3 regions of the Solibacillus kalamii genome follow, and region 3 is predicted to be linked to each of the others. Evidence: riboswitches for the same ligand, from Rfam matches in the RefSeq annotation. Region 3 holds a riboswitch; each other region holds the start of a gene.
The links. Region 3 has a riboswitch for thiamine pyrophosphate ahead of thiT (energy-coupled thiamine transporter ThiT). Riboswitches for the same ligand answer to the same signal wherever they lie in the genome.
Positions count from the first base shown of each region.

Region 1: another riboswitch for thiamine pyrophosphate. It lies ahead of tenA (thiaminase II); the one in region 3 lies ahead of thiT (energy-coupled thiamine transporter ThiT).
Region 2: another riboswitch for thiamine pyrophosphate. It lies ahead of thiC (phosphomethylpyrimidine synthase ThiC); the one in region 3 lies ahead of thiT (energy-coupled thiamine transporter ThiT).

Region 1 covers NZ_NHNT01000002.1:152,561-163,426, forward strand. Annotated here, with positions in the region: gene CBM15_RS04400 (M14 family metallopeptidase) at 1-1,162, shown strand, start outside; gene CBM15_RS04405 (hypothetical protein) at 1,206-1,490, opposite strand; gene CBM15_RS04410 (YpzG family protein) at 1,687-1,839, shown strand; gene CBM15_RS19320 (hypothetical protein) at 1,904-2,065, opposite strand; gene CBM15_RS04415 (hypothetical protein) at 2,200-2,403, shown strand; gene CBM15_RS04420 (cell wall hydrolase) at 2,482-2,922, opposite strand; gene CBM15_RS04425 (glycoside hydrolase family 18 protein) at 3,128-4,384, shown strand; gene CBM15_RS04430 (NAD(P)H-dependent flavin oxidoreductase) at 4,505-5,485, shown strand; TPP riboswitch at 5,622-5,720, shown strand; TPP riboswitch at 5,787-5,885, shown strand; gene tenA (thiaminase II) at 5,963-6,655, shown strand; gene thiM (hydroxyethylthiazole kinase) at 6,633-7,376, shown strand; gene thiD (bifunctional hydroxymethylpyrimidine kinase/phosphomethylpyrimidine kinase) at 7,373-8,185, shown strand; gene thiE (thiamine phosphate synthase) at 8,169-8,786, shown strand; gene CBM15_RS04455 (bifunctional 2',3'-cyclic-nucleotide 2'-phosphodiesterase/3'-nucleotidase) at 8,912-10,866, shown strand, end outside.
Region 2 covers NZ_NHNT01000008.1:35,166-46,031, forward strand. Annotated here, with positions in the region: gene CBM15_RS12090 (3-oxoacid CoA-transferase subunit B) at 1-70, opposite strand, end outside; gene CBM15_RS12095 (CoA transferase subunit A) at 57-746, opposite strand; gene CBM15_RS12100 (TetR/AcrR family transcriptional regulator) at 834-1,430, shown strand; gene CBM15_RS12105 (hypothetical protein) at 1,513-2,355, opposite strand; gene CBM15_RS12110 (choice-of-anchor I family protein) at 2,528-4,591, opposite strand; gene CBM15_RS12115 (YunC family protein) at 5,022-5,324, shown strand; gene CBM15_RS12120 (hypothetical protein) at 5,436-5,747, opposite strand; gene cobT (nicotinate-nucleotide--dimethylbenzimidazole phosphoribosyltransferase) at 6,316-7,374, opposite strand; cobalamin riboswitch at 7,470-7,649, opposite strand; TPP riboswitch at 7,965-8,079, shown strand; gene thiC (phosphomethylpyrimidine synthase ThiC) at 8,230-10,014, shown strand; gene CBM15_RS12135 (serine protease) at 10,036-10,203, shown strand; gene CBM15_RS12145 (MBL fold metallo-hydrolase) at 10,513-10,866, opposite strand, start outside.
Region 3 covers NZ_NHNT01000006.1:40,284-51,149, forward strand. Annotated here, with positions in the region: gene motA (flagellar motor stator protein MotA) at 1-221, opposite strand, end outside; gene CBM15_RS10260 (aminopeptidase) at 413-1,648, shown strand; gene CBM15_RS10265 (hypothetical protein) at 1,811-2,011, shown strand; gene CBM15_RS10270 (beta-class carbonic anhydrase) at 2,171-2,740, shown strand; gene CBM15_RS10275 (GNAT family N-acetyltransferase) at 2,793-3,353, opposite strand; gene CBM15_RS10280 (polyphosphate kinase 2 family protein) at 3,426-4,268, opposite strand; gene map (type I methionyl aminopeptidase) at 4,440-5,192, opposite strand; gene thiT (energy-coupled thiamine transporter ThiT) at 5,383-5,949, opposite strand; TPP riboswitch at 6,080-6,188, opposite strand; gene CBM15_RS10295 (magnetosome magnetite crystal formation protein family) at 6,305-6,637, shown strand; gene CBM15_RS19535 (hypothetical protein) at 6,705-6,833, shown strand; gene CBM15_RS10300 (AAA family ATPase) at 6,889-9,942, opposite strand; gene CBM15_RS10305 (exonuclease SbcCD subunit D) at 9,945-10,866, opposite strand, start outside.

The DNA of each region.
Region 1 (10,866 bases), on a different contig from region 3:
CTTTTGGTATTATAGCCAAGTTTTTAATCTTCCTTTTCAGCTGATTCTTGATTCGAATCGGAATCTGAATGCACAAACCCTGATGCCCAACCAACCCGTTCAGATTCCCGGTTATGTGACAAGTCAGTATACGGTTCAACGGGGAGATACGGTTTGGTCGATTGCACAAAGAATCAATATGCCGATGGATGCGCTTTTTCTGCTCAATCCGGTACTCAATCCATACGTACTTCAGGTTGGTCTACGGTTGCGGTTGCCTGTTCGTGTAACATGGAGAGTTGTGAATGGTGAACAGGATTACGATTATAGGACAATGGTGCAGGATATTCGGTCATTGCAGGCAATCTATCCGTTTATAGCAAATAAGCCGATTGGCAATTCCGTATTGGAAAAAGAAATTCCGGGGCTCACGATTGGGAATGGGCAGAAACGTGTTCATTTTAATGCTTCTTTTCATGCCAATGAGTGGATTACGACATCGGTTGTCATGACATTTCTTAATGATTATTTATTGTCGCTTACGAATAATGGTGCAATACGAGGGCTTTATACATTGCCGTTGTATAATCAGACAAATTTAAATATTGTACCTATGGTAAATCCGGACGGAGTGGATTTAGTGCTGAACGGACCTCCGGAAGATGAAACAATCCGCAATAAGCTTATTGAATGGAATGGCGGCAGTACTGATTTCTCTGGTTGGAAAGCGAATATTAATGGGGTTGATCTGAACGACCAGTTCCCTGCTGAATGGGAACGGGAAAGAGAAAGAAACCCGAAAACGCCTGGGCCGCGGGATTATGGTGGGCAAAGTCCGCTATCGGAACCGGAATCCATTGCAATGGCCGATTTGACAGTAGAGCGGGATTTTGCTCGGGTTTTGGCTTTCCATACACAAGGTCAAGTTATTTATTGGGGATTCATGGGATTGGAACCTCCTGAAACAGAACACCTTGTCAATGAATTTGCGAGGGTAAGCGGATATGAGCCTGTGCAGACAATAGAAAGCTATGCGGGTTACAAAGACTGGTTTATTCAAGATTGGCGCCGCCCCGGATTCACCGTTGAACTGGGGCTTGGAACGAATCCTTTACCAATCAGCCAATTCGGTGAAATTTATGAAGAAGCATTAGGGATTTTTTTAAGTGCATTATATATGTAAATAAAGTCCCCCCGTTACGTCCTTAGAGGTAACGGGGGAACTTTTATGAATCCCTCAAGGTTTCATCAATTTCAAGGATGCTTTGCTTTAGCTCATCTAGTTTGGATTTATTCTGCTCGACAATATCCAAATGCTCCTGTCTTTGCTCTGCATTGGCAAGTGCATTTTCGGTACGTTCCATTGAATTAAAAGCATGTTCCACCGCAAATTCCTCCGGGTGGGACATTGCCTGTTTTACTGCACGTTCTGTTCGTTCAACGGAGTTGGATAATAAAGTAATCGGGTGATTTTGTTTCCAGCTAGGTGTACCTGAACTTTTTTTAGCCACTGTTCCTCATCCTTTCTTGCGAAAATTGACTGATTCACACGTTTAGTATTGGTGGATGCAATGATTCCATACGCGGAAGAAATTCGGAATTGTTAGGAAATGTGTCGATATCAATTTTTATCTTTATAGGGAATAACTGCAGCAAGTACAGCCATACTAAAATTGATTCACTTTTAAACATAGGGAGGCGGAACGAATGGATAAGAAGGGTTTCACAGATCCAAAATCTAAGAAGATCCACCAAAACTGGGCGAGCGACAAGCATCAAAAGTCTCAAATCAAAGGGGAAACAGAGGTAACTCTGCATAACCAGATTTTGAGAATTAATGCGAAGGCGAGACAGTTCTAACCTTTGTCTTGAAGTAAATCAGGCCTTCATTCCAGTACATACTGGAATGAAGGCCATTTACATATCAATACATTTTTCTTTTTCCTTTTTTTGCTTGCTGATGGAGCTCGGTTAGTTCATTCGCAATTTCTTCCTTTACTTTGTTTGGTGCAATTTTCATGTTTTTCGGTGTTTGCGGTAATGATTGTTTATTCGTTCCTTTACTTTTACTATCATCTCTGCCCATTTAAATGCTCCTTTCAATATTGGTTCCTTCTTAATATGGCTTTACAACTTTTTTTCATTACAAAAATTGAGGAAGCCTGAAAAAAGCATAAAACCTCCTATCCTGAGCACATTAAGCCAGTAGGAGGTGATGAAATGAGCAAAAACAGTAAAGAAACGATGAATACGCGAACACATAATCCTTTTTCTACCTATAAAGAATTACACCGAAATACAACAAGTCACAACCGGAATCCGGAAGATAATACAGCGGAATTTGCCGAAGAGTTCGATTCGAAATTAAAAAATAAAAATAATAAAACTAATCATGATAAAAACCAGCAATCCAATAAAAAGTAACGGATAAAGAAAAATGAAAAAGCCTCGCTACATAGAATGTACAAGGCTTTTTCTTATATAGCTGGGCAATAGGTAATGCTAGCCCATATAAACACTTTCACATGTTCCTGCTATAGGCTCATAGAAACAATGCTGTTTAAATTGACCTGTAAATGGTTGATCGTACCAAGTAGGAGGACATGGGCCGGATGGGTTAAAATACCAAAGTGCATATTTCGCCGGATGGTCTCGCCAATAATCCAGCGTCTGTCTTGCTAATCTTCTTTCAGTCTCTCTAGCCCTCTGATAAAACATGTTTCCTTTTTGTACCGCCTCAAAAGAATAGTTATTGCCCTGTACTTGGAAAATAACCTGCTCGATTGTTCTCACATCATTAAAATCCAGGCATGAAGCAACAGCTCGGTTCACAATTACATTTCCGACATACAACATCCCTTGTTTTCCTTCACCTTCAGCCTCAGCCCGCATCATTCGTGCCATCAAATCCACATCGGAATCCCGGTATTTTACTCTTGGCATTTTTTCACCTCACAACTATAGTATGAAACAGTCAACCTGGTTGCGCATATGAATGAATGAAAATGTATAATATTGTTTTTTGTCATGGTTACTTATATATTTCTAACCTATCTTTCCGCATTAATACGGTATATAGTTCATAAATTAGTACATAGGAAAAGGAGGACGGACAATTCAAATTCATGTAGTACAACCGGGAGAATCATTGTGGGCAATCGCACAGGCTTATGGAACAACGGTGCAGAGTTTAGTGGAAGCCAACCAAATTCCGGAGCCGGCCCGGTTAGTGGTCGGGCAAGCATTGGTCGTTCCATTGAAAGGGCAGTATTATATTGTACAGCCAGGGGATAGTTTATGGTCAATTGGTCAACGTTTTCAGGTGAATTATTTAACGCTCGCACAAGCAAATGGCTTGAATCCAGATGCGTTGCTGATGATTGGCACCTCATTGTATATACCGGAACCAACTAAAAGGTCCGCAGAAATTTTGGCATATGTAGAACCAAGAGGCGATGAAATAAGTGATACGCTGCTCGACCAAGTTCGGGAGGCAAGTCCTTATTTAACGTATTTAGCTATTTTCAGTTTTGAAGCAAGACGGGATGGTTCATTAAAAGCGCCTACAATTAACCCATTACCGGAAATTGCTGAACAAAATAATACAGGAATAGCAATGGCAATCACTAATCTCGAGGATTATCAGTTTAGTGCTGAGCTAGCACGTGATATTTTCCAAAGTGTTGCTGTTCAAAATTTACTACTGGACAATATCATTGCTGAAGCAAAGCGTATCGGAAATATTTCGGATATTCATTTTGATTTTGAACGGATTGCACGCGATCAGCGGGAAGCTTATAATAATTTCCTCCGAAGAGCTGTCGAGCGTATGCATGCGGAAGGATATACCGTTTCTACCGCATTGGCTCCAAAAACGAGAGCCGATCAGCCAGGGGAATGGTTTATGGGCCATGACTATAAGGCGCACGGCGAAATAGTGGATTTTGTTATGTTGATGACATATGAATGGGGATATTCTGCTGGACCTCCAATGGCCGTCTCACCGCTGCCGCAAGTCGAACAAGTAGTACAGTATGCATTAACAGAAATTCCTGCAAATAAAATTTTACTTGGGCAAAATTTGTATGGTTACGATTGGACATTACCTTTTGTACAAGGAGGAGATTACGCAGAAGCGATAAGCCCGCAACGTGCAATTGAAGTGGCCAAACGCTACAACGCGGCAATCCAATTTGACTATACAGCACAGGCACCCTACTTTAACTATTATGATGAGCAAGGGCGTTCACATATTGTCTGGTTTGAAGATGCGCGTTCGATTCAGGCGAAGTTCGATTTAGTAAAGCGATTAAATTTGCGCGGAGTCGGCTATTGGAAGCTCGGTCTGCCATTCCCGCAAAATTGGCAGCTCATCGGGGCTAATTTTAATGTAGTGAAGAAATAGCAAAAGGAAAGAAAATCAGATGAAAAAACATCTGACTTTTGATTGTCATCTAAATTAAGAAGGAGATTTTATTGAAGCTGATGAAGTATTAGTAGTAGCTGAATAAAAGGGGGATTATAGATGGGGAATATTCCGGAAATTTTACAAAACTTACGTATCCCAGTGATCGGGGCACCATTGTTTATTATTAGCAATCCGAAATTGGTCATTGAACAATGTAAGGCAGGAATAGTCGGGTCAATGCCTGCGTTAAATGCAAGACCGGCAAGCCAGTTGGATGAATGGTTAGCTGAAATTACAGAGGAGTTGGCCAGCTATAATGCCAAAAATCCGGATCAGCCGGCTGCGCCATTTGCCATTAATCAGATTGTTCATAAAACAAATAAACGTCTGGAACAGGATATGGAGCTCTGTGTGAAATATAAAGTTCCGATTATTATTACTTCACTTGGGGCACGTGAAGAAGTATTTGAGGCAGCACATAGTTATGGAGGTATCGTTTTCCATGATGTCATTAACAATCATTTTGCAAAAAAAGCGATTCAAAAAGGTGCAGACGGCATCATTGCTGTAGCAACAGGCGCAGGCGGTCATGCAGGACAACAGAGTCCATTCGCGCTCGTACAGGAAATTCGTGAATGGTTTGACGGTCCATTAGCTTTATCAGGTTCAATCGCACGAGGGCACTCAGTGTTGGCAGCACAGGCAATGGGGGCTGATTTTGGCTATATCGGCTCACCATTCATCGCGACCGAAGAAGCGTTTGCTCGTCAAGAATATAAACAAATGATTGTTGATAGTACTGCAGAAGATATTGTATACAGCAATTTATTTACAGGAATCCACGGGAATTATTTGAAAGGTTCTATCATGAACGCGGGGATGGACCCGAGGAATTTAAAAGAAAGTGATCCTTCAGCAATGAACTTTAACGATAATACCGCAAAAGCCTGGAAAGATATTTGGGGCAGCGGGCAAGGAATTGGCGCGATTAAAGAGATTACTTCCACAAAACAATATGTCGATAAACTGGCTGAAGAATATGCTCAGGCTTATCATGAACTGACTGGTAAAAGATCGGCAGTAGCCCATTTACAATAGATGTAAGCGCATCATTAGTAACAGAATTTTACTAACGATGCGCTATTTTGGGTATAAGGTATTTAACTATTAATTTCGTAATTTTTTGAATTCACTTGCCCGGTTCGAATTAATTTGTTACACTCTGGGTAATTAAATGCATTTGCGGGGGGACACAGCAGTGTTGAGAAGGTTAAAACCTGACCCTTAGAACCTGACCGTTAATACGGACGTAGGGAGCAAAGTACAAGCTATACATATGTACTTACTTTGGCTCCGCGTATATTTTACGTGGAGTCTTTCTTTTGCAAATACACAAGCATTTGATTTGCGGGGGGACACAGCAGTGTTGAGAAGGTTAAAACCTGACCCTTGGAACCTGGCCGTTAATACGGACGTAGGGAGCAATGAAAAGTGGTACTTACACTTTTTGGGGACGTCTCTCTATATGTTGAGACGTCTTTTTTGTGCTTCCGCCAACAAAAAGGAGGAGTAACAATGGGATTTTGTGAAAAGGTAAGAAAAGAAACGGATTTTTATTGGGAGGCTAGCTTTTATCATCCTTTTGTACAAGGGATTGCAGATGGGAGTCTACCGCTGGAGAAGTTTAAGTTTTATATGCTGCAGGATGCGTATTATTTAAAACATTATACGAAAGTATTAGCTCTTGCAGCTGCAAAAGCGACAACTGATGATGATGTTCAATATTTTCTGCAAACAGCAAAGTTTATCCATGATGCCGAGCTTGAGTTGCATCGTACAACGTTTAAAGAATTAGGTGTGACAGCGGATGATTTGGAACAATTCGAACCAGCACCAGCAGCCTATAACTATGTGAGCCATATGTACAATGCAGTGCATAACGGAGATGTAGCAGAAGCATTTGCGGCAATCCTGCCATGCCCATGGCTGTACCAGGAAATTGGGCAAAGATTAAAAGATGCATGCCCCAATATACCTCTTTATGAACAGTGGATTGCATTATATGCTTCCGAGGAGATGCTTCAAAATATTGAAGTACAAAAATCGATGCTAGATCGATATGCGAAAGAACAACCTGCAAAGCTTAAAGTACTACAGGAGCATTTTAAGAAAAGCTGTTATTACGAATGGATGTTTTGGGAAATGCCTTGGACGAAGCAAAGCTGGGAACAAGGAGTGTATGTAAATGAGTCTGCAAGCAATTTATAATAAACAACCATTAGTTCATTGTATTACCAACTATGTTGTCGCAAATTTTACAGCGAATGGCTTGCTGGCGGTAGGAGCTTCACCAGTAATGGCGGATGCAATAGAAGAAGTGGGTGAAATGGCTGCCCAGGCCAATGCTTTGCTTTTAAATATGGGCACTTTGAATGAACGGACAATAGAGTCGATGAAGAAAGCAGGACTTAGCGCAAACATGCATAATACTCCGGTTGTTCTGGATCCAGTAGGTGTAGGGGCAACGAAGTTTCGAGCTGAGACAGCACAACAATTGCTCGACCTTTTAAAGATTAATGTAATCCGTTGCAATATTGGAGAAATGGCGGCTCTTGCGGGAGTAAATTGGGCGTCTAAAGGTGTGGATAGTGGCAAAGGAGATATCGATGTTGCAGTGACTGCCAAACAGTTGGCTAATAACTATCAATGTATTGTGATCGTAACAGGAGAACAAGATGTTATTACTGATGGGATAAGAGTGGAATTTGTAGAGGGTGGTCATGAAAAGGTGACAAAAATGACGGGGAGTGGCTGCTTGCTTAGTGCCTTATGTGCAGCGGTGCTTGCAAACAGTAAAGAACCGTTTGATGACTTACTGACGCTACTTAATGAATATAAACAGGCAAGTGCCAATTCTGTTGCAACTATAGGAAATTTCCACACAAATTTCTTGAATGAACTAGAAAATTTAGCGGGGGGACGAAAATGATTACATGTACGATAGCAGGATCGGATAGCGGTGGCGGTGCCGGGATTCAAGCCGATTTAAAAACGTTTCAGGAACTCCGTGTATTCGGTACATCAGTAATCACCGCATTAACCGCACAAAATACTGAAGGAGTGCATGGAATTTTTCCGACAACGGCTGATTTCGTTCAAGCTCAGCTAAAGGCAGTACTTCAAGATTTCGACGTAAAGGCAATTAAGACAGGGATGCTGTTTAGTGCTGAAATTATCGAAGCCATTGTGACTTTACTAAAAAATACGGATATTCCGCTTGTCGTTGATCCGGTCATGATTGCAAAAGGCGGTGCCAGTTTGTTAGAGCAGCAGGCAACAACAGCTCTTAAAGAAAAGTTATTGCCACTCGCAACCGTTTGTACCCCGAATATACCGGAAGCGGAAATCCTGACAGGCTATAAAATACAAACGGAAAAGGATATCGCATCAGCGGCGCATGATTTATTAAGTCTAGGGCTGAAATGTGTTGTCATTAAGGGTGGTCACTTAAACAGTAAGCATGCGACAGATACGGTTTTCATTCGCGGGACGCAACCATTTAAAATGAAAACCGAGCGGGTGGATACGAAACATACTCACGGTACAGGATGTACATTTTCTGCAGCGATTACCGCGGAAATGGCAAAAGGCAGATCGATAGAGGCAGCCATAATAGAAGCAAAAAAATATGTGCAGCTTGCAATCCGTCATCCGCTTAATATTGGTCACGGGTTCGGTCCGACAAATCATTTCGCCTATCATGAACAGCGGGGGATGTGCGATGTCCATGTCTTTTGATTTGAATAAATATTTTGTGATGGGAACGGCCAATTGTAAACGCGAACCGTTGCTTGTTTTGGAAGAAGCGTTACAGGCAGGCATTACGATGTTCCAACTGAGAGAAAAAGGAAAAAATGCATTAAAAGGCGATGCGTATGCAGAGTTTGCCCGTCAATGCCAAAAGCTGTGCCAAACATATAAAGTGCCGTTTATTATTAATGATGATGTCGAGCTTGCATTAACATTAAATGCAGATGGTATTCATGTAGGGCAGGAAGACACCGGTATTAAACAATTTAGATCTTGCGCGAAAAATAAAATCATCGGTGTATCGGTTCATACGATGGAGCAACTCGAAATGGCCATTGCAAATGGGGCGGATTATGCGGGAATTGGTCCAATTTATGAAACTTCCACAAAAGATGATGCGAGAGCACCAGTCGGGCTGACGTTACTGCAAGAAGCGAAATCTCAGTACCCCCAATTCCCGATTGTAGCAATTGGCGGAATCTCTGTAGAAAATAGTTTCATTGTTAGACAAACCGGAGTAAATGGAGTCGCCGTTATTTCGGCAATCAGTCATAGCGATAATATAAAAGAGGCTGTAAATTCACTGTAAGTTAAATTCTGTCATATAAGTACTATTTTGATTGGAATAACCTGTACCAAATTACTCTTTTCTACTATTCTGGCAATTTAGTATGATAGTTCTGTTATACACTACAGAATATGGGAGTGAAAGAAATGTTGAAAAAACTATCTGCATCAGCCTTAACGCTAACACTTTTAGCAAGTGGCATGTCAGCAGTTTCAGCGGCACCAGTCTCTAAAAATGAAGATATGACACGTGGAGAGTTTGTGAAGGCCGTAATCGATGCATTGGGAGTAGAGGTCGGTACTGGTCAGACTGTAAAATTTCAGGATGTACCTGATTCACTTAAGCCTTATATTGAAAAAGCGGTAGAATTAAAGTTAATTAAAGGAAAAACTCCAACTAAATTTGCACCAGACGAAAAACTGACACGCACACATGCATTCCTTATTGCGGCAAGAGGATTGCAGGATAAGGAAACATATTCTGAAAAGGTATTGGATCAGTTTAAAGATGCAAATAAAATTGGACAAGGCAATCGCCAGGAAATGGCCAAAGCGGTAGCAACAGGATTACTGACAGGCTTTGATGACGGAACGATTCGCCCGAATGATTTTGTAACAAAAGCACAGATGCAAAAAATTCTTCAGCGCTTTTTGGAAGAATACAGTCCGGTAAAGGCAAATACGACGGTTTCTTTACGTATTTTAGGAACGACGGATATTCACACAAATATTGTAAACTATGATTATTACAAAGATACGCCAACGAACAGTTTAGGTTTGGCAAAAACTGCGCTGCTAATCGAAAAGGCGCGTGAGGAAAATCCAAATGCAGTGCTGTTTGACAATGGAGATGCAATACAAGGAACGCCACTTGGCTCGTATATTCAGTCAGTAACGAAATTGAAAGACGGGGAAGTTCATCCATCGATTGCTGCGATGATTGCACTTGATTATGATGTCGCGACATATGGTAACCACGAGTTTAACTACGGGTTGGAATTTATCGATGAAGTAACGGATGATGCCCCATTCCCGTATGTAAATGCCAATGTGCGTAATGCAACGACAAAGGAATTAATGTATGAGCCATATGTCATGATTGAAAAAGAAGTAGTCGATTCAAACGGTGAAAAAACGTTGATTAATATTGGGGTAACAGGTATTGTGCCACCTCAAATTTTAAAATGGGATAAAGCAAATTTAGAAGGAAAAGTAACAGTCGATGATTCCGTAGAGGCTGTTAAAACAGTCGTTCCGCAAATGAAAGAAGCAGGAGCAGATGTTGTCGTAGTACTTTCACACTCTGGTATGGGAGATGCTACACATGAAAAAGGGGAAGAGGATGTATCGTATTTACTATCTACAATTGAAGATGTGGATGCAATCATTACAGGGCATGCCCATGGCGTATTCCCTGGTAAAGTGGATAGCTCTATAACAAATGTGGATATTGAAAAAGGAACAATGAACGGCAAGCCGATTGTTATGGCCGGTAAATTTGGTAGCCATTTAGGGGTCATTGATCTAGAGCTTGAGAAAAAAGACGACGCATGGGATGTTACAACAGGAACTGGCGCGGTTCGTGAAATCGCAAAAGATAATGATGCTGTCAGCGCTAAGGTTGTAGAAAGTGTAAAAGAAGCACATGAAGGAACAATTAAATATGTGCGTCAGGCAGTAGGGACAACGACAGCGAACATTCACAGTTACTTCTCGCAAGTTCAGGATGATCCTTCTATTCAAATTGTAACGAATGCCCAGTCAATCTATGTGAAAGAAAAGTTGAAAGGTACAGCGTATGAAAACCTTCCTGTCCTGTCAGCTGGTGCACCATTCAAAGCCGGAACAAGAAGTGATCCGGAATACTATACATTTGTACCAAAAGGTGAGCTTGCAATTAAAAATGTAGCAGATTTATATTTATATGATAATACACTTGCGATGCTGAAGGTAACAGGTGCAGATGTGAAAGAATGGCTTGAAATGTCTGCAGGCCAATTCAATCAAATAGATGCAACAAAATCAGAAGAACAGCAATTAATCAACGCCGAATACCGTTCATACAATTATGATGTTATTGACGGTGTGACGTATGAAATTGA
Region 2 (10,866 bases), on a different contig from region 3:
CGATTTGACCATCTTGCAACTCCTGCGCAATACGTTTAGCGATAACTGTACGTGGATCAAACGCTGACATAGCGATCCCCCTCTTTCACATAGTTAGACTGCACAATATAATCTACATAAACATGTGGTGTAACAATTGCTTCAGGATCTAATTCGCCTACCTCTAAAATTTCATCAACCTCCACGATGACCGTTTCCGCTGCAGTTGCCATCATAGGATTAAAGTTTCTGGCAGTCGTATGATAAATTAGATTTCCTAATCGATCGGCTGCTTTTGCACGAATTATTGCCACATCGCCCTTGATTGCTTTTTCAAAAATATACGTTTCTCCATCTATAACTCGCTCTTCTTTATTGATTGCCAACTCAGTGCCTACAGCCGTTTTCGTATAGAAGCCACCAATTCCCGCGCCTCCACAACGAATGGCCTCCGCTAATGTACCCTGTGGTAAAAGTTCAATATCTAGCTTACCCTCCGACCAAGCAATAACTGCCTCTCTGTTCATTGTAAAAAATGAACCAATTGCCTTTTCAATCTTCCCTTGTAAAAACAGTTTGTGTAAACCGATCCCATGATCCCCTAAATTATTGCTAACTACATGCAATCCCTTCACATCGGTTTCAGCCATTTGATCAATAATTGTTAATGGTGCGCCTGACAATCCGAATCCCCCTGCTAAAATAACCTGATTGTCCTTGAATAACCCACTTAGTTCTGAAAGATTTTGGATGACTTTGTTCTTCAATTTTGACCCCCCTCATCTTATTAACTAGACTGCAGTCTAATTTTACAATAGAATAAAAGGGAAGTAAATGCATAAAGGATGATTTAATTGATTAAAAGAGAAAATAAAATACATGAAACAGAAAATAAAAGGGGATTCATCATAAGGATTGCCATGCAATTGTTTAAAGAAAAAGGATATAAAAATGTCAGTGTCGATGAAATTGTACAAGCCTGCAATTCATCCAAAGGTTCGTTTTACCATCACTTTAAGTCAAAGGCTGAAATTTTAAATGAGCACTTTGCCTTGGCAGATAAGTATTATGAACAATTGTATAATGATCTACCAATACAATTATCACCAAAAAGGCGATTACAGCTCTTTTTAGAGAACGTGTTTATTTATTTAGAAGAAACGTTTGGGCGCGAGTTTTTATCCGTAGTTTACTCTACTTCTTTAGAATCTGAAGCTCATTTATATTTCAGGAATCCTAACCGTAAATTATTTATGTTATTTGAAGCATTAATTACCGAGGTTATTGAAGCAAGCCCAACAAAACCTGCGTTATCACTTAAACAATTAAAACTCGCCTTTACCCAGCTCGCAATGGGTGTCATTTATCATTGGTGTACATTCCCAGAAGATCAGTCTCTCCAAGAAAGTGGTGCGAGTGCATTACAGCATTATTTAAATGGCTTTTCGTAAAGATTTAAAAAGAAACAAAGGACAACCCAAACTCCTTGGATTGTCCTTTGTTTCTTTGTTGTATGGCACTCTATCTCAAATACTACTCTTTCAACCCTTGCCAGCTTTGCACATAGTGTATTCCTACCCCGCTATAATAACGGTTTTTAGCATAATGGCTCGCCACTTGATCGAGTACTTGGTTCATCTTGATTTCACCTTCATCGGCAAATGTTATATATGGCTCATATGGGAAAGGCATTGTTTCAACACCCATAACAACCGGAGTTTGATACTTCTTTGCATAATTCATTTCATTTTTTGTAATGCTCTTTAACGCAGCAACTGTATTGCGATAGGCCATGATGGAGACGCCGTCTGTGTTCGCAATCATCCACTCTGCCAAGTTGCCTTCACCAAATTGGTTATAATATAGCACTTCATCATACCAGAATGGGATATCCGCCTCTAATCTTAGTTCTGTACAGCGTACTTTATAGAGGGCGTGCTGTATTAATTCTTGGTACTGACTGACTGCCAGGTTTCGATTCTGTTCCCATAATGCAGATAAATAAGGCTCCACATCTAAATGGACTGCTGTGAAATTCGCTGCGGGATATTCCTGGTGGTATTGGCTGATCCATGCCCATAACGCATCAAAATTTGCTGTATTCCAATAAGGTCCTCCATCCAGTGCCTGCACTTCAATATTTGCTTCGCGCATCCTGTTAATAAAGGCTGCGTACACATCATTCGGTATTGCCGGGTCAATCTGCAAATAGACTGTCGTTACTTCTTTATCTAATAGAAACTGGATCGTTTGCTCATCTGTAATCGTATGGGTATGCCAAAGCCAAGTTGATTTTGTATTATTTTGCTGTGCCTGTGCATCATTCATTATAAAAATGACTCCTAACATCATAAAAGCAGCGAATAGTTTTTTCATTTACATTCCCCATGTTCATTCGTAGTTGTTATTTTTAGTATAAATCATTACACTCGTTAGGAGAAAGTATATTTTAAGAATTCTGTGAACTCCGGATCTCATGCAACGTTAAAAAAGTAAGCTCGTTGCGTTTTCGTCGCAGCGAGCTTGATAGATCGAATGAAACTTAACCTTATTTCAGCAATTTATCCAAAACAACAGCCGCCTGCGCACGTGTCAACGATTGCTTCGGATGAAACTCATTGTTCGTTCCTGTCATAATGCCGGCTGCTTTCAGTGAGGCAACGGCTTCCTTGGCATGGGCGGCAATTTTTTCATCGTCCTTATAGACAGGCGCTTCAGCTGCAGTGATCTGTCCAACCGCCTTCAACACATTGTAGACCGCTACGGCGAATTCTTCACGCGTAATTGGTTTTGCGGCGCCGAATACTTTGTTGTTTAATGGACTGATGAACTGATTTGCCACTGCCCATGAAACAGCATCTTCTGTTGCAGATGCTTTTACATCATTGAAATTCGTAGTGTTTTTTGCCGGTGTACCCGCCAAACGGTGCAGCACCAATGCGGCATGTGAACGGCTAAACGGCTTGTTCGGTGCAAATGTTTTATCATTTACCCCGTTGAATAACCCGCGCTTTGTCACATTCGCGATCGCTTCTTTATCAGGGTGGTTTTCAATATCCTTAAATGCGGGCAGCTCTTCTTTTACATTTAACACCGTCACCGTACCGCTCACTTCATGGCCAACAATTAGCTGCGGCTTGTCTTCCTTCGTAATGACGGCCATTCCTTCTGGTGAAACATCACCTTTAATATCATCCGAGAAGTCCCGTAAGTTCAAATAGTCTACAAATTTTGCGCTTGCTGGATTTGTGATGTTGTACATCATGACACCACCGATACGCTCCAGCCCAATGTAGGCAAAGATTTCATCACCTATTTTGCCGATCTTTACATCTTCCGGCTCAGGACCTTTTTTGCCACTTCGGCTGTCCAGTTTCACATTCGTATTGCTTGCGTTAAAAAATTCAGGATGCTGCTGTGCGGTAATCTTTTCAAAATCGCTGCCGCTTTCGAATACGGCATCCATTGTCTCAGCATCAAAGATAGCAAATGAACGTGCACCGAAAATATAGTCCTGCCCTTCTGCAAAACCGTCGTAGCCGGACGTATCATATGTCACAATTTCTTCGTCTGTTTCGATTTCATTCAAATGGAAGTTTTCGCTCTGTTCTTCGCCCCATTCACGTCCATCGCCTTCATTGGCCGTAACGAGATAATCTTTGCCGTTAATCGTCACTGTTGCCATTCCATCGGGCATATAGATGCCGAAATAGTTTTCATTTTTAATCTCGATTTTACCGTCTTTCAATAAGTCGATTTCATTGCCGGGCTTGCTGTGGTCTTTGAAGCCAAGCCCTTTCACAGACACTACTTCATTTGACGTTAAATCAATTGTGGCAACGGCATTGTTTTCCTGTAACGCGACATACGCCATTGTGCTCGCTTCATTAACTGCTATGTATTCCGGTTCCAGGTCATCAGAAGGATTTGTATTTTTCTTTAAAATGACGTTGTCCGCAACGAGCTCAGCACGTTTTTCTGCTGTATCGAATGCTTCAAAGAAAAGCGTTTCTGCTGTTAATGCGTCAAAGCCGTTTGCTGTATCAATGACAGAAACGCTGCCTATCGGGTCAACTATATCCGCGCCATAGCCTTCACGCGGCTCCCCTTCATTTGCTGTTAGAAGCTTCGTCCCGTCCGTTGTGAATGTAATATTGTCCGGTTGGATGCCTACTTTTGTTGCGCATAGAAGCTTGCCATCCCCCGTTAGTACAACGGCATAACCGGCAGTATTGTAGCCTTCTGCCTGTACCGACACCGCAATTACATTTTCTTTCGGGTGTACCGTAATGCTTGTTAAATCACCGTATTCAAATGTTTGGTCGAATGTGGCAATTGTTTTGGCGATATCGATCGAAAGGAACGGCTTTAACGTCATGGCCTCATCTTTTATATAGTCAAGGGCGATTGCTTCAATTTTTTTCGTTTCGCCATTTACGGTATACGTTGAATGGGTGTGCGGATTGTACGCAACAATTTCCGTTGTACCGCCGTCTTCATTTTGTACACCGGAATCATAACGAGCATCCAAACTTAACGCTGCTTCTGCGACAATGGCAGGCGTAGTGACCGCCGCTCCAATAAGAGCCGCAGCTAGTAATTTCTTTGACATAGACAATATTCCACCTTTACATTTTTTCTTAGTGTAAGGGTGGAATATTAAGTTCATATGAATTAATTGTAAGAGATTGTAAGTATTATTCTACACCGCATGTAATTAAAGGCCTGGAAAGTAGAAAGTTCTGGCTCAAAAGTAGAAAGGACCGGGGCAAAAGTAGAACTCTGCGTCATGAATATAGAACGAGGACTGGCGAAAGTGGAACAAAGCGGCTCAAAAGTAGAAGGCTTCGGGATAAGTAGAAGATTCTAGCTTGAAAGTTGAACAGTCCGGTCCGAAAGTAGAACTTAGTACCTTATTGTAGAAAGTATATTGAGAAAAGCGGAACAAAGCCGCTCTTTTGAAGTAACCTGCACAATTTCCCCAAAAACAAGTACCAATTTCTAATTGTTTCATATGATTTATATGAAAGGGGGAGAAGGTTATCGTCTATACGGAAACGATTGATCTTCAAGGTCATTTATTTACTGCGGTAACGGTTCAATTACCTAAAACAACATTGCTGACGATTTCGAATGAGCATGGGTACATTATGTGTGGTGCACTCGATGTTGGTCTGTTAAATGAAAAGTTGGCCGATCGTAAAATCATTGCGGGTCGTGCAGTAGGTGTTCGAACGATTGATGACTTACTTAAAGCGCCACTGGAATCCGTCACATACGAAGCGAGAGCGTACGGCATTGAAGAAGGTATGATTGGCGAAGAAGCGTTATTAAAAATGATTTAGTTAAATTGTAAGTTCTCAGGTGATGAGCTCCACCCCAAACATGCTAAAAACCGCTCTTTCAATTTCTTGAAAAAGCGGTCTATCTATTTTTATTGACGTTATTACGTACAATTAGATTGCTTTATTATAATAGGAAGCTTTTGACCCTTTACTTCTTTTCACGGCTAGAAGCTCTTCTAATTTTTGAATATATTCACGGTCTGCTGATATTCTTGTAAGGCTTGTTAATAAATATGGTCTTAATCCGGAATTGATTTTTTGGCAACGCGCAAGATTGATCAAATACTTGGCCATCTTAAATGACTTTAAGTGCGTATGTCCATTTTTAAATTCCTTCTTCGTATTGACGACCATAAATTCCTGCTTGCGCCCTTTATAAAAAGGAATAATAATAAACTCATCTTTTTTGAAAATTTGATTCATATTATCCTCATCCTTTTCTCGAATATATTCAAAAACGACCTTTCACATACGGAGAAATAGTGATCACCCCGTTTCTCTTAATGCCCCTCCCGCCTCTCCTTTTTATTGGTCTTACTTTTCCTTACCCTATTTACCGGTTACTTTATTCCAAGTTCCATCCAAAAAGCACTTTTTTAGCTATTATTAACATTTCGAATATGTTTTTACATTTGGTTAATATAGGATATTACGGAAGGAATGCAAATGACAGGACAATTGCTTGCATTTCACTGAATTTTCTGTAAAATTAAATCAAGTTCTATTCATTCCCCGAATGTTTTGGTCGCACATAACATTTTCAGCGGATTGGATAGGGCTTTTCTTTATGATTTCCTCACTGGATAAATAAACGGAATTGTTTCGCCTATTTGGTATTTTACTGGTAAAATAAATAGAATAGACTGAAAACGCCATTCATTTTCCGGGAATACCGAATTCATTAAAAAGGCTACATTAAAAGTTACTGTCACTTTTAATGTAGCCCGTTTACGTAATTTTATTTTACGAATTTCATGTCTTGATGATTTTTCTACTTGGCTACTAAAAGCGCTGCCGCTTCCTCCAACGTCACCATATTCGTAATCATCGAGCATGCTGCATCTAGAATCGGGAATGCTAGTGCAGCACCCGATCCTTCTCCAAGTCTCATATTCATATGCAGCATTGGCTCTAATCCTAGAAGCTCAGCTGCAATTTTTGCACCGGGCTCTTCCGATAAATGTGACGGAATCAAATACGCTTTCACATTCGGATTTAACTTATAGGCGATTAATGCGGAAACCGTAGAAATGTACCCGTCAACAACGACCGGTACACGATTTGCTGCGCCTGCAAGGAAGATTCCGGCCATCCCGCAAATTTCCAGACCGCCTACTTTTGCCACAACATCAATCGGATCTTCGGCGTTCGGCTCATTCAAGGCAATCGCTTTTCGAATGACTTCGGCTTTATATTCGATTCCGCCAGCTCCGACACCAGCTCCAAAGCCTGTTACTGCCAGCGGATCACAGCCGTGAAGCACTGAAAGCACTGCAGCACTCGGTGTCGTATTCCCGATACCCATTTCCCCGGTACCAATGAGATTGATACCGTTTTGGATCGCTTCTGTTGCGACTTCAATTCCTACTTCAATCGCTTGAATCGCTTCTTCTCGTGTCATTGCTGGACCTTTCGCCATATTGTCTGTCCCGTATTTGACCTTTTTAATGATTACCCCAGCATCTTGAGGTAAATCTTCTTTGACACCGATATCTACCGGGATGACTTGTGCATTCGAAATTTTCGCAATCGTACACATCCCTGTCGTCCCTTTCGGAAATGATAATGTTTGGAAAACCGTTGTACTTTGCGGATTTGGCGTTACGCCTTCCTCATACACCCCGTGATCCGCAGCCATGACGATCACCGCTTTATTATCGATTTTAGGCGCAAGGTCACCCGTAATTGTGGCGATTTGCAGAGCTAGTGATTCGAGCTTCCCTAGGCTTTGCGGCGGTTTGGCTAAAGAGTCTATGTACGTACGTGCTTTTTCTTCCATTTGTCGGTCGATTTCTTGAATTTGATCAATTGTTTGCTGTAATAATTGCATGTTTCGTTTCCCCCATCTAAATGTATTTTTGACAATAAAAATAGCCTGCAGTTTATTCGATAACAAATAAACTACAGACATATCCAGTGTCTATAAACAGTAAGCATACTTAGGCAGGTCTCCTGGCTCAGATTCACAATTTCATAGCCCCTTCCCAGATGTAAATCCAGTGGGTTTTGCTATGAAACTCCTCTATACAGTGTTGGGATTACGCTAAAGCTTTTCACTTTATTCCCTATTCTCCCTTAACGGGCACCTAATGCTTGATGAATTTACCATTACTTTACGACGAACGACTTTTTTCGTCAAGGATGATTTTCAATAAGCAGGAATTAAAACGTTTTCTGATTCAGAATTCCTTAAATCTAAAAAAAGTCCACCTCCTGAGAATGTTGACTCATCAGAAATAATAATACGTTCGGGTTTTGTTTCTTTATTGTTCTTAACATCGAGACATGCAGAGGTTTGTAATGTGCATGCGAAATGAGTACGATATCAATATCCGGTAAGGTAATTCATCTAACAAATACTTTTCTGAATTTTCCCTTTTATCTCAAGGTAGTTTCATGTATACTAATATAAAATTGAATAGAAATAACTAGGGGAGTCCAATAAGTTGGGCTGAGAATGAAACACGTTGAAGTTTCTTGACTCTTGGGACCTGATCTGGATCATACCAGCGTGGGGAAGTTAGCATCGTATTATAGTAATACTACTTCTGTATACATATTAGCCGGGTCCGACCATTTATTGGACACCGGCTTTTTTATGTACTTCATAAGCTTTTTTAAGCTCCTCACTGTTGTGCTCTATCTCTTGTCCTTATATTCAAAAAAGGAGAGATTTATTATGTCAATGTCACCATCTTCATTAAACGAACAAAGTATTTCCATTATGTCTAACTTTTCGGGTAGCAATAAAGTATATGTAACAGGCTCTAGACCTGACATTAAGGTTCCAATGCGTGAAATCGAGTTAAGCCCGACAACTGGTACGTTTGGAGAAGAGGAAAATCCTCCAGTACGTGTGTATGACACCAGCGGACCTTATACAGACCCTGATTATTCTGTCGATATTACAAAAGGTCTCCCTGCCCTTCGCAGTACATGGATTCAAGAACGTGGCGATGTGGAGGAATATGATGGTCGTGAAATCAAGCCTGAGGATAATGGTTATAAAGATAAAAACGATCCTCGTACTAATCATAACGTGTTTCCTGGTTTAAAGCGGAAACCGTTACGGGCTAAAAAAGGGAAAAATATTACACAACTTCATTATGCACGAAAAGGAATTATCACGCCTGAAATGGAATTTATCGCAATTAGAGAAAATATGAAACCTGAATTCGTACGGGATGAAGTTGCAAAGGGTCGAGCGATTATTCCTTCTAATATCAACCATCCAGAATCAGAGCCCATGATAATAGGTCGTAACTTTCATGTAAAAATTAACGCGAATATTGGCAATTCTGCTGTTTCATCTTCCATCGAAGAAGAGGTTGAAAAAATGACATGGGCAACACGTTGGGGTGCTGATAATATTATGGACCTATCAACAGGTAAAAACATTCACACAACACGGGAATGGATTATTCGAAATTCGGCTGTTCCTGTCGGTACCGTACCTATTTATCAAGCACTAGAAAAAGTAAATGGTGTTGCTGAAGACCTAACATGGGAGGTTTACCGTGATACATTGATTGAACAAGCCGAACAAGGGGTGGATTACTTCACCATTCATGCAGGGGTTCTTTTACGGTATGTTCCGTTAACAGCAAAACGTTTAACAGGTATTGTATCCCGAGGTGGATCTATTATGGCACAATGGTGTCTTCACCATCATAAAGAAAATTTTTTATATACTCACTTTGAAGAAATCTGTGAAATCATGAAAACTTATGATGTTTCCTTCTCTTTAGGGGATGGCTTACGTCCTGGTTCCATTGCAGATGCCAATGATGAAGCTCAATTTGCGGAATTAGAAACTCTTGGAGAACTAACAAAAATTGCTTGGGAGCATGATGTACAGGTTATGGTTGAAGGACCGGGACACGTGCCAATGCACCTTATAAAAGAAAACATGGACAAACAACTGGAAGTTTGTAAGGAAGCTCCTTTCTATACTTTAGGCCCTCTTACAACTGATATAGCTCCTGGCTATGATCACATTACATCTGCTATTGGAGCTGCAATGATTGGTTGGTATGGGACAGCGATGCTTTGTTATGTAACGCCAAAAGAACATTTAGGTTTACCGAATAGAGATGATGTTCGTGTAGGGGTTGTCACTTATAAAATTGCTGCACATGCTGCTGATTTGGCAAAAGGGCATCCAGGAGCACATAAAAGAGATGATGCCTTATCAAAAGCTCGTTTTGAATTCCGTTGGAGAGATCAGTTTAATTTATCTTTAGATCCTGAACGTGCAATCGAATATCATGATGAAACTTTACCTGCTGAAGGTGCAAAAACAGCACATTTCTGTTCTATGTGTGGACCTAAATTTTGCAGTATGAGAATCTCTCAAGATATTCGTAATTTTGCAAAAGAAAAAGAACTTGATACGAAGGAAGCTATTGAAATAGGTATGAAGGAAAAAGCTGAACAGTTTAAGCAATCTGGTGGTAACATATATCAGTAACTTTCTTAGGGGGGCATTAGGATGAAGGTCGGAAAAATTGAAGAGGAAATTAATCAGCTCAAAACTCACCTTGCTGTTTTGGAGAAAAGTTTAAAAGAGATCCAGCAAAATTGTGATCATCATTTTAAAGGAAATCAATATCATGAAAAATGTATCAAGTGTAATAAAGTAAATGTTTTATATTATTAGTAAATAAAAAGTGTCATAAGAAATAAGAGATTCCATAAAAACCTTGCCTTAATTATTTTGTTAAGGCAAGGTTTTTTAACTTTAACAAGTAAAGATAGTTTAGAGGGTGAATTTTGGAGTGCCATCTCCTTCTGGAAATACTGGATCAATCTTTTCATTGAGGGCCATTTCTTCCTTTTCAATTTCGTTTTGCCTGCCTCAACATACAAAACATGGCAATAATCCTTTTTCCGAATATGAAAATCACAAATTTGAATTCTGCTGTTCTGCGCTGATGATAATCTTTCAAAGCATTTAACAAACCACCAATTACATTCGAAAGGTCTCCCCGATCGCTAACGATTTTAATTGTTCATTTTCTAAATTCGCATGCTGCCAATGAAAATGCAGCCGGTCTATCGCTTCCTTCGGTGTATCATCTGCCAGCATATACGCACCGTAATGCATCGGGATGAATACTTTTGCTCCGACATCACAAAACGCCTGGATTGCTTCTTCCGGTGTCACGTGGGATGCATGCATAAACCATTCCGGATCATATGCACCGATTGGCATTAGCGCTGTATGTATGTTGAAGCGTTCGCCAATATCTTTGAATCCCCGAAAATACCCGCTGTCTCCGGCGTAATAAATGCTTTGCGCATCTGACGCCGTTTGCAGTAC
Region 3 (10,866 bases):
CTTGCGAGTTTTGTTTCTGAAAATAAAATTTTAAAAAGCTTTGGAATTCTTTTTAATTCCTTCATTGGGAAAGCGATTGTAACTGCAGCAATCGTACCAAAAATAATAATTAAAATAGCAGCAGGGTTTATTAACACTTCCGGTGTAACGCCCTTTAAAAACATCCCGAATAACAGGGCGATAAAGGCGATGATAACCCCAACAACTGATGAAATATCCATATGTAGTACCTCCAAATTACGATGTCTTTTCTTATTTCGGTATATTTAAATTTTTATTAACTTCCTTTACACTTGTTATAAGAAGATTTTTTTATTTTTGACACATTATTGTTCTTTTCTGAGCTGGAATATGAGTAATAATAGGTTAAGAATTAACTAATTTTTAAGATAATTATTGGAGGAATGAATCAATGAATTCAACGTTCGAAGCAAAGCTAACGAAATACGCAGAACTAGCAGTAAAAATCGGTGTCAATATTCAGCCAAATCAATATTTGTATATTGCAGCCTCTATCGAATCGGCACCATTTGTACAAGTAGTGACAAAAATCGCTTATGAAATTGGAGCCAAACAAGTATTTGTAGATTATACAGATGATCAAATTACACGCACTCGATATGAGCTGGCACCGTCGGATTCTTTCGATTTCTTCCCGCCTTGGAAAGTACAGGAACGTGAATGGCTTGCTGAAGAAGGTGCGGCATTTATGAGCATCGTATCCCAAAGCCCCGATTTACTGTCTGGCATTGATTCAAAACGTATTGCATCATTCCAAAAGGCTTCAGGCACTGCATTGAACAAATATCGTCAATATGTTCAGTCAGATAAAATTAGCTGGACGGTCATTGCAGCTCCATCTAAACAATGGGCTCGTAAAGTATTTCCTGAATTGCCGGAAGAAAAGCAAGTAGAGGCATTATGGGATGCCATCTTTAAAGCAACACGTGCGGATCTGGATAACCCGGTAGAAGCATGGGCACAGCATAATGACAACTTGCATGAAAAAGTTGATTACTTAAACAATAAAAACTATGCAAAATTACACTATTCAGCTCCAGGGACGGACTTGACGATCGAGCTTCCTAAAGGACATTTATGGTGCGGGGCAGGCAGTATTAACGAAAAAGGCGAAGAATTCATGGCAAATATGCCGACAGAAGAAGTTTTCACAGTACCACATAAAGATGGTGTAAACGGGTATGTATCTAGTACAAAGCCATTAAGCTATGGTGGTAATATTATCGATAACTTTAAACTTACATTTGAAAACGGTCGTATCGTTCAAGTAGAGGCAGCACAAGGTGAAGAAGTATTAAAAAATCTTGTTGCTACAGACGAGGGATCACATTATTTAGGAGAAGTGGCGCTTGTTCCATTCCATTCTCCAATTTCACAATCGAATATTTTGTTTTACAATACACTATTCGATGAAAATGCATCAAATCACTTGGCAATTGGCAGCGCCTATGCATTTTGTATCGAAGGCGGCAAGTCAATGTCGTCTGATGAGTTAAAAGCTCACGGTTTAAATGAGAGCATTACACATGTCGACTTCATGATTGGCTCTGAACAGATGAATATTGATGGTGTTACAGCTGATGGGCAAAGCGAGCCAGTTTTCCGTAATGGGAACTGGGCATTTTAACCGCTGTTTTACTTCCGGCTTTACCGATAAATAAAATTTCAAGATGTCGCCATATTTACAGTTTTTTCTACATTAACTAACTAAATTACCCTACAATGTTCCAATTTAATAGGGTATAATTGGTTAATGATTGTTATTACTAAATAGAGAGGAGTTTTTATAATGTTTGATCACCATTATCCGTTCTTATCTGACTACTATACGTTAGTGTTAGGGTTTACGGTTATACTTCTTGTATTCTTATTTATGTTTATTATGTACTTACGTATTGGTTTACAATCACACGACTCTGTTATAGTAGATTCAAAGGCAAATACATTTGCGCCAAACGAAAAATCATTGGATGGTCACCATCATCATTAAATTTTTTTACAACCACTCTATTGAGTGGTTGTTTTTTTGATATTAATACATCACTTCTTCTTTATTTATTTTATTTTTAACTTTATTAGTGCGCATTTGTTTGAATTATCTAAAAAATATTTTACAATAAAACAAGAATCGAAAGGGGTTTGAAGAACAATGTCTGCATTGCAAACGATTTTAGAATTTAACGAAAAATTCGTAGAAGAAAAACAATATGAACAATATGCCACAACGAAGTTTCCAGATAAGAAAATTGTAGTTTTATCTTGTATGGATACACGTTTAGTAGAATTACTACCTAAAGCTATGAACTTGCGCAATGGGGATGTCAAAGTTGTAAAAAGTGCAGGGGCAATCGTAAATCACCCATTCGGCGGGATCATGCGCAGTTTACTTGTAGCCGTTTATGAATTACAGGCAGATGAAGTATATATTATCGGCCACTATGACTGCGGAATGAGTGCAGTTGATCCGAACGTAATGATCGGCCATATGCTTGAACGCGGGGTTAAACAGGAAACGATTGATGTCATCAATTATGCCCGTTTTGATTTAAAAGAATGGTTACGCGGTTTTGGGGATGTTAAAACAAGTGTATTAAAAAGTGTGGATTTAGTCAGAACACATCCGTTAATGCCAAAAGGCGTTCCAGTACATGGTCTTATCATCGATCCTGCAACAGGAAAACTTGATTTAGTAACAGACGGCACAGTTGAACAAAAATAAATAATAAGTAATTAGCGACAGCGCTCAATATAATGAGCACTGCCGCTATTTTTTATAATGAGGCCCCTTTATATTCCCGCTGTAAAATGGCGTACATATAATGATCCACCCATTTTCCGTTTATATATAATAGCTCTCGTAATAACCCTTCTCTTGTAAAGCCCGACTTTTCCAATACACGAATGGAAGCAGAATTTTGCGGGGCGACATATGCCTCAATCCGGTGAATATTTAACGTAATAAAAGCAAATTCCATTACTAGACGTACCGCTTCAGTGACAATTCCTTTACCTGTAAACTTCTCATCCATCGAATAGCCGATAAAACCGCTTGAATAAGGTAAACGTTTAATTGAATAGAGGGAAATATGCCCGATTAACTGACCTGTTGCATTATAAAAAATGCCGAATGAAAATTCCCGGTTTGACTGCAACAAATGTATGCTTTCCAAAATTTTATTGTACTGTACTTGTTCTGTATAAAATTCATCGCGATGTAATGGCTCAAATTCGGACCAATACATTTTATTGTCATTTAATAATTTTGCCAATCCTTTCGCATCGGACGGGGTAAACGTGCGAAGCGAACATTGTTGCCCAATAAGTTGAACCATTGGACCCTCCTTCTTGTGAAATAGCTTGAATAAGCTTTTCATTGAACCACCTACATTTCATTTCAAAGCTTGCTACCGTTTTTTCAACTTTTTCTTTTTTGATTTTACAGGCTTTGGTGTTATATCTATAAATTCCGATTTCTCTTTATGTGCAGTTGTTTTATTACCGCTTTCGAAAATGTTCGTGAGCTTTAATCCGCGCTTTGTAACTTCTTTTTCTATATGGATAACTACTTCTTTTAGTACTTGAACACGTGCATAGTTTTTGTCGTTCCCCGGAATTAAGTGCCAAGGAGCGTTTTCAGAATCAGTTTTTTCAAACATTTCATCGGCTGCCTCACAATATAAATTAAATTTATCACGGTTCCGCCAATCTTCAGCCGTCAATTTCCATGATTTATATGGATCGGCTGCTCTTTCATTAAAACGTTTAAGCTGTTCATCCGAATCGATATGAATCCAAAATTTTATCATTATATAATCTTCATCTGTCAATTGCTTCTCAAAACTATTTATTTCTTCATAAGCACGCTTCCATTCTGCTTCTTCAGCAAAACCCTCTATACGCTCCACCAGCACCCGACCATACCAAGAGCGATCAAAAATCGCAATCTGGCCATGCTGCGGCAGCTTTCTCCAAAAGCGTTGCATATAATGATAGCGCATCTCATGGGGCTGCGGGGCAGAAATTGGCCATACCATTAACCCACGCGGATCGATACGTTCTGTTAAACGCTTAATCGCTCCCCCTTTTCCTGCTGCATCCATTCCTTCAAATGCAATAATAAGGCCAATTTTATTATTAAATAAAAATTGCTGGGCATTTAGCATTTCATATTGCAAAGCTTTCAATTGCTTCTTATAGATTTCTTTCTCCAGTTTTTGCGATAAATCCACATCTTGTAGCTTTTTCAAATAGTGCTGCCTCCCCTATTCCATTTATTATGTATATTTTACTCGAAAGTGTATGCAATTGGTAATTGTTGCGGTTATTTATTTGAATCATTTGATTATTTTATGTCGGCATCCTGTTTTAATAGAACAAAAAAACGCGGGCGCACTTATATATGCACCCACGGTTATAATTTAGTCTTCCAATGTTGTTAAAATGATTGGTTTATCTTTCGTTACAATAATCGAGTGTTCGATCTGGGCAACTAATGATTTATCCGGTGTAATAAATGTCCAGCCGTCACCTGATTCTACGATGTGCTCAGCCTTCGCCGAAATGAACGGCTCTACCGCCAACACCATGCCTTCTTTCATGATTGTCGTATCCCAAGCATCGTAATAGTTCAATACATGGTTTGGTTCTTCGTGTAATGATTTTCCTAAGCCGTGTCCTGTTAAGTTCATAATTACCGTCAACCCGTGATCACGTGCTTCACGCTCTACCGCTTTACCGATCTGATTTAATTTCGAACCTGCTTTAACCTTTGTCATCGCACGGTCAAATGCTGATTTTGCTACAGAGCAAAGTTTTTCTTTATCTTCATAACCTTCACCAACAACAAAAGAAATACCTGTATCTGCAAAGTATCCGTTTAAAGAGCCCGATACATCAATGTTTACGATATCGCCGTCCTGAATAACCTTGTTCCCTGGAATGCCATGTGCAACTTCGTGATTTACTGAAATGCATGTATATCCCGGAAAATCGTATTCGCCTTTAGGACCAGAAACCGCGCCTGCTTCCGCAAACATACGGCCTGCAATTTCATCTAATTCTTTCGTTGTCACGCCAGGTACTGTCGCAGCTTTCATTGCCTCGCGAATTTCAGCACAAATGCGTCCAATTTTTTTAAACGCTTCTATTTCTTCTTGTGTAGTAACAATCATGTGTAACTTCCTTCCTCTTAAACAATGTCTACCCTTAACTATAGCATACTTAATATCGGTTGTAATTGTTCAAGGATTTTAAAATTATTTGGATTTATGATCAAATTAATACGACATTGTACAATAGAAAATAGAAAAAGCTTGCAACGGGAAAATAATCCCTTGCTGCAAGCCTTGAGTTTTCAATTCATTATGGTGTTTGTGCTTTTTTGAGTAAACGGGGTGCAGATGTGAATAATATAACTGCAATAACCGCTGTAATTATTGTAGCAGGTACCATATAAGTACTGTTATAAATTATTGAGTAGATCCACACATTATCATCGCCTGCGTACTCTTTAAAGAACACGACACCTGCGAGCAAGTGCGAAACAAATCTTAAAGCTCCGCCTATTAGAGCTCCTATAACGATATAAATTGCCATTTTTACTTTATTGAGTGATTGTGTTGCCTGTAATAATGGCTTTCTTACAATTGCCGCCAATCCTACTACTGTAAAGGCTAGACCGTAATCTAAAATCGCCTGAAGCCAGTGTACTATGTAAGCGCCGAACATCATTTGCATAACGCCGATCAGCAAGCCTGTTGCAAGTCCTGCTGTTAGTCCCCAACGAATGGCCATTAACATAATCGGTACCATAACAAAGCTGATTGACCCGCCCTGTGCCCACATTTTAAAAGATACTTGGTCCAATACAAGTCCGATGGCAGCAAATATCGCTATCTCCACCATCATCAATAATTTTTTTCTGTCCATAACAATTCCCCTTTCTTTTATCCGATGTAACAAAAGTGAAGAGGGATAGAATGGAACTTTTACTTCTTCTAGGTATTTAGAAAAAGCAAAAAACGATAATCAGGACAAAAGCCTGACTATCGTTTGAACAGTCGGATTCTATCCACATCCCTACGCAAGTGCTAACTTACAGGTTCAAAGAGTCAGTGCAATCCCGTGCACAATCTCAGCCGACTTTCTCGGCACCCCTTGTGGTACATCTAAATTTTTATTGTTTGAACATGCTCATTGTAACGAATATTTCTACAACTTTCAACAACTATTATTTTGAAACGTACTAGAATTACATATAATAGATACGAAGGAGTGATAAATGATGGATCAATCGAAAGGTTTAAGTGCACTAAGCTATTTGAGCTTTTATTTTGCACCGTTTATTTTACCGGTAATTATATTTATCGTTACGAAAGATGAAGCCGTTAAAGGCCATTCTAAAAAAGCTTTTATTTCTCAACTAATTCCAATACTGTTAGGGATTTTGTACATGATTTACTTTTTCACTTCCGTTCTTTCCTGGAATAACACTTTGACAGTGAGCGTGCAGGATTTCTTTATTAGTTCCCATTTTATCGGATTTATTCTTTTAGTCCTTATTACGTTTATTCTGGCGATTTGGAATCTAGTCCAAGCGATTAAAGTTTTACGTTAATGTTTATGATAGCTCCTTCTTTGGGTATATTTTTTATACGAAATGTATTCGTTAAGGAGTGTGTATCATGAAATTAAATAAACTCATTAAAACCGCAATTAAATATGGACCGATCGTGTACCCGATCATTAAAAAAATGATGGATAAAAAATCTGCACCCCAACCAGCAACTACACGACGAACGCCAAAACGTTAATACAGAAAAACACATTTCTCACTAAAACTAGTGTGAAATGTGTTTTTTGTTGTCTTTATTTAATAATAATTTCCGTTTTACTGTAGCCTTCTTTTAACTTTTGGACTTGTAAAATGGCAGGCATTGCTGCTTTTAATTCGGCCACATGGGAGATGACGCCGATTAAGCGGCCTGTTTGCTGAAGATCGATCAAAATATCGATTGCCCGTCTTAACGCCTCCTCATCCAATGTACCGAAGCCTTCATCGATAAACATCGTATCGATATGCACACTTCCTTGAACACTTTGAATAACATCGGCCATTCCTAATGCTAATGAAAGTGAGGCATTGAATTTTTCACCGCCGGACAATGTTTTTACATCCCGCGTTTGTCCTGTATGGCTGTCATATACATCGATACTGAGCCCGCTTTGTGCATTTCCTTCTTTACGACCTGTAGATTTCAGGAAGTATTGACCATTTGACAGGACACGTAAACGTTCATTTGCCGCATGGGTTACTTTTTCCAAATAACCAATTTGCACAAATCGCTCAAATGAAATTTTCGAATCGTTTTGTCCGCGGATTAAATTATAAACATGCTCCACCTGCACCAGTTTCGCTTTATAGCTTTCGATCTGCTGTGCGGATTGGTCAAGTTTTTCGAGGGTTTCCTCACATTGTTCCACATAGGACTGGGTTAATGTAATTTTAGAATACTGTGCCTCGATTTGCTCATTCAGCTCATGAATCTGTTGCTCACTTGCCGTTAAATCAGCCCGTTCTTTTCCTTCAAGCAAAGGTTCTTCCTCGGCAATTTGAACAGATAATGTATGAACATTTTGCTTGTAAGCTTCAACTTCATCCTGAATTTGCTGCTGAACATTTAATGGCAGTAACGCATTCTTATATGTTTCCAAGTCAAAACTTTCTTGCTGCAATGCTGTATCAAACGCTTTTTGCGCTAAAATAGTCTCCTGCTGTTTTTCTGTTACAAGGTTTTGTGCATGTAGATGGTTCACTTCACAAGATTTCTCATCTAATTGGATTTTTTGCATTGCCTCCAGTGCACTTTGAATTGCACTTTTTAAATGGCGGTGTTTTTGCTGCTGGCTTGCCAATTCTTGTGTTACTTCATCCAATGTGGAAAACTGAGGCAATAATGACTGCTCACTTTGCTCAAGCTTCCCTTTTTCTTGTGCATATTGTTTATCAATATCGACTACATATTGCTGCCCTTTTTCAATACGGCCTTGCAGCACTTCTTTACTTTCAATAAGCTGTGCCATCGTTTTCTTTTCAGTGATGAGCTGTGCCTGCTGCTGCTTTTGCTTTGTCAATTGCTCAGTCAGTTCGGCCAATTGCTGTTCATAATGATGTAGTTGTGAAAGCTCAACGTTCAGTAACTCTAGAGCACTTCTTTTCTGTTCCAATGCTGCCTTTTCTACATCCAATTTCGAATTGACCTTGTAAAAACTTTGCATAGCACGGTCGCCTTCTTGACGAAGATGTTCCAGTGCATTTTCATCAATGGTAAACGCTTCGCTATTATGAATGGCTGGATGCTCCCTGCTCCCACATACAGGACATGCTTCCCCATGATGTAATGAAGCCGCTAGAAACGCTGCCTGATTGCTGCGTATTTGCTGCTCCATATTTTGCAGCTTCTGTTGCGCTCCATCGGCAATTTGTTTCTTATCAGCAAGCTGTTTCACTAAAGTTTCTATATTCATTTGTATTGCAGCCACTTCTTTTGCCATTTCAATTTTCCGTGTTAATGCAGCATGTGCTTCATACGTTTCATGGTACGTCACTGTCGCATCTTCCAACTCATTTATAATAGCCTGCTGCTGTTGATGTTTTTCTTTTAAAGAAGCTGCTTCCTTTTGGAGCTTATCAAATAATTGCTTTGCGTTCTTCTGGTTTTCTGTAAGCTTTTCCACCTTTTCCCGCTGCGCATTAATCGATTGATAGATCGGGACAAGCTGTTCAAGCTGTGAAATTGATTTCGTATATTCATCCAACAGTGGCTCATGCTGCTTTTGCTCCTGATAGTGATTTGTCACCTGCAGAAGTTGTGCCTGTGCACGTTCATAGTCAGCCTTTGCTTTCTGTAAGGAAACTTCCGCATGTTCAAGCTGCCGTTTTACCTTCTCATATTCACGTTCTAAAGGTTCTATTTGATTAGCCTTTTTTGCAAGTACAAGTTTCTGTTGTTCTGCTTGTATTTTATCCTTTTGCTGCAGCAATTCATCGAGCCGGGTTTTCCTGATTAAAAACTTTTCAATTCGCTCATTTAACAGCCTTTGCTCATTTAATGATTTAACTAACGTTTGTAAATGCATTTTCGAGGTAGCATATTCCCCTTTTAATGCAGCACATTGCTCTTCATAAAATTGCTGTTCTGTTTCCAATGCCGTTTTTACTTGATACAGATTAATGACATCATTGTTCAGTGCTGTAAACAGTTCCGATTCTCTGTGCGGAAGCCGGGACCGAATATCATGAATCGTATTGTCCTGCTGCATCCTTGCTTGTTCATAATGCTTTTCAGCAATATTCTTTTTCTCTTTCAGCAGTTCCACCATCTTCGTAAAGCGTTCCGTTTTGAAAATTTTCCGGAAAATCTCTTCTTTATGCTTTGATTCCGAAGTGAGGAGCTTTTGAAATTCCCCTTGCGGCAGCATGACGATTTGATTGAACTGGGACTGTGTTAAGCCGATCAGTTCTTCAACTTTCGACTGAATGAGCTTCACTTGAAACTTCTCTACAGCGGGCACAATGACCCCATCCGTAATTTCAAAAAACTCGCGCTTTGCACTTGCCCCGTCATGACCAAATTTCCGCCAAATACGGTAAAGGCGACCGCGTACTTCAAATTCTAGTTCGACTTCCGTATCAACTGTTTCATCCGCAAAATCACTGCGCAAAAACAGCGACTTTTCCCGATCCTCTCCACTTCCAGAATCATAAAGCGCAAACGTAATCGCATCAAAAATAGTCGTTTTTCCCGCGCCCGTTGCACCGGAAACGACAAAAATTCCATGTTCATGGAGTTTAGTAAAATCAATGACTTCTTTTTGATGATATGGTCCAAATGCTGTCATCGATAATTTTATTGGCTTCATCGTTACAGCACCTCCTGTTTTTCACGTTCATTTTCGATTAGCTGCTCTAAAACATCTGTATAAATCTCTTTTATTTCATCACTTAAAGGCTTGCCTGTTATCTCCGTATAAAATAGCTCAAACAGTTCCGAATCATCCATCTGAACACGGTTCATTGTTGTCGCATGCTGTTCAAGTTGTTCATACACAACCGTTCGTTCAATATGCAAAGCATTGGGATAAACTGTGCGGACAAGTTCGGCAGCACCTTTTACATAATGTTCATCCTGTAATTTTACAAATACATAATCGTCGTTTACTTTATGCTGCAATATATCCTCAAGCATTCCCGTCACGACACGCATATCCCGTACTGGTGCAAGCATTCTTTTTTCAATCGCCACTGCCCCGTCTTCATTTAAATCAACAATCAAAAATCCCTTTTTATGTGTCACTTCAGATTCTGAATACTTAAGTGGTGATCCTGCATATTGGATTTTCTCGTTTGCGACAAAGTGGGCCTGGTGTAAATGGCCTAACGCTGTATAACAGAACGGTTCAAACAACGCTGAACTGATACACTCCGTCCCGCCAATCGTCAACTTGCGTTCAGAGTCACTCGTATTCGGTTCCGGCATCCCGTCTTTTGTAATGAAAGCATGGCCGATAATGATATTACGTTTCGTACAGTCCATTGTCTGTTTAATCTGTTCAATGATTTTCGCCATCGCCGCTTCATGAGTTGTAACGGATTGATCGTCAAATACTGCCCGTACAATTGAAGGCTCTGCAAATGGAACTAAATAAAAGTGAACTTCTCCGTATTCATCGTGCATTATGACCGGATCGATATTCTGTTCTAAATGACCAACAATATGTAACCCGCTCGCCTTCATAAATTCACTGCCAAAATTTAAACGTGTAGCGCTATCATGATTTCCAGCA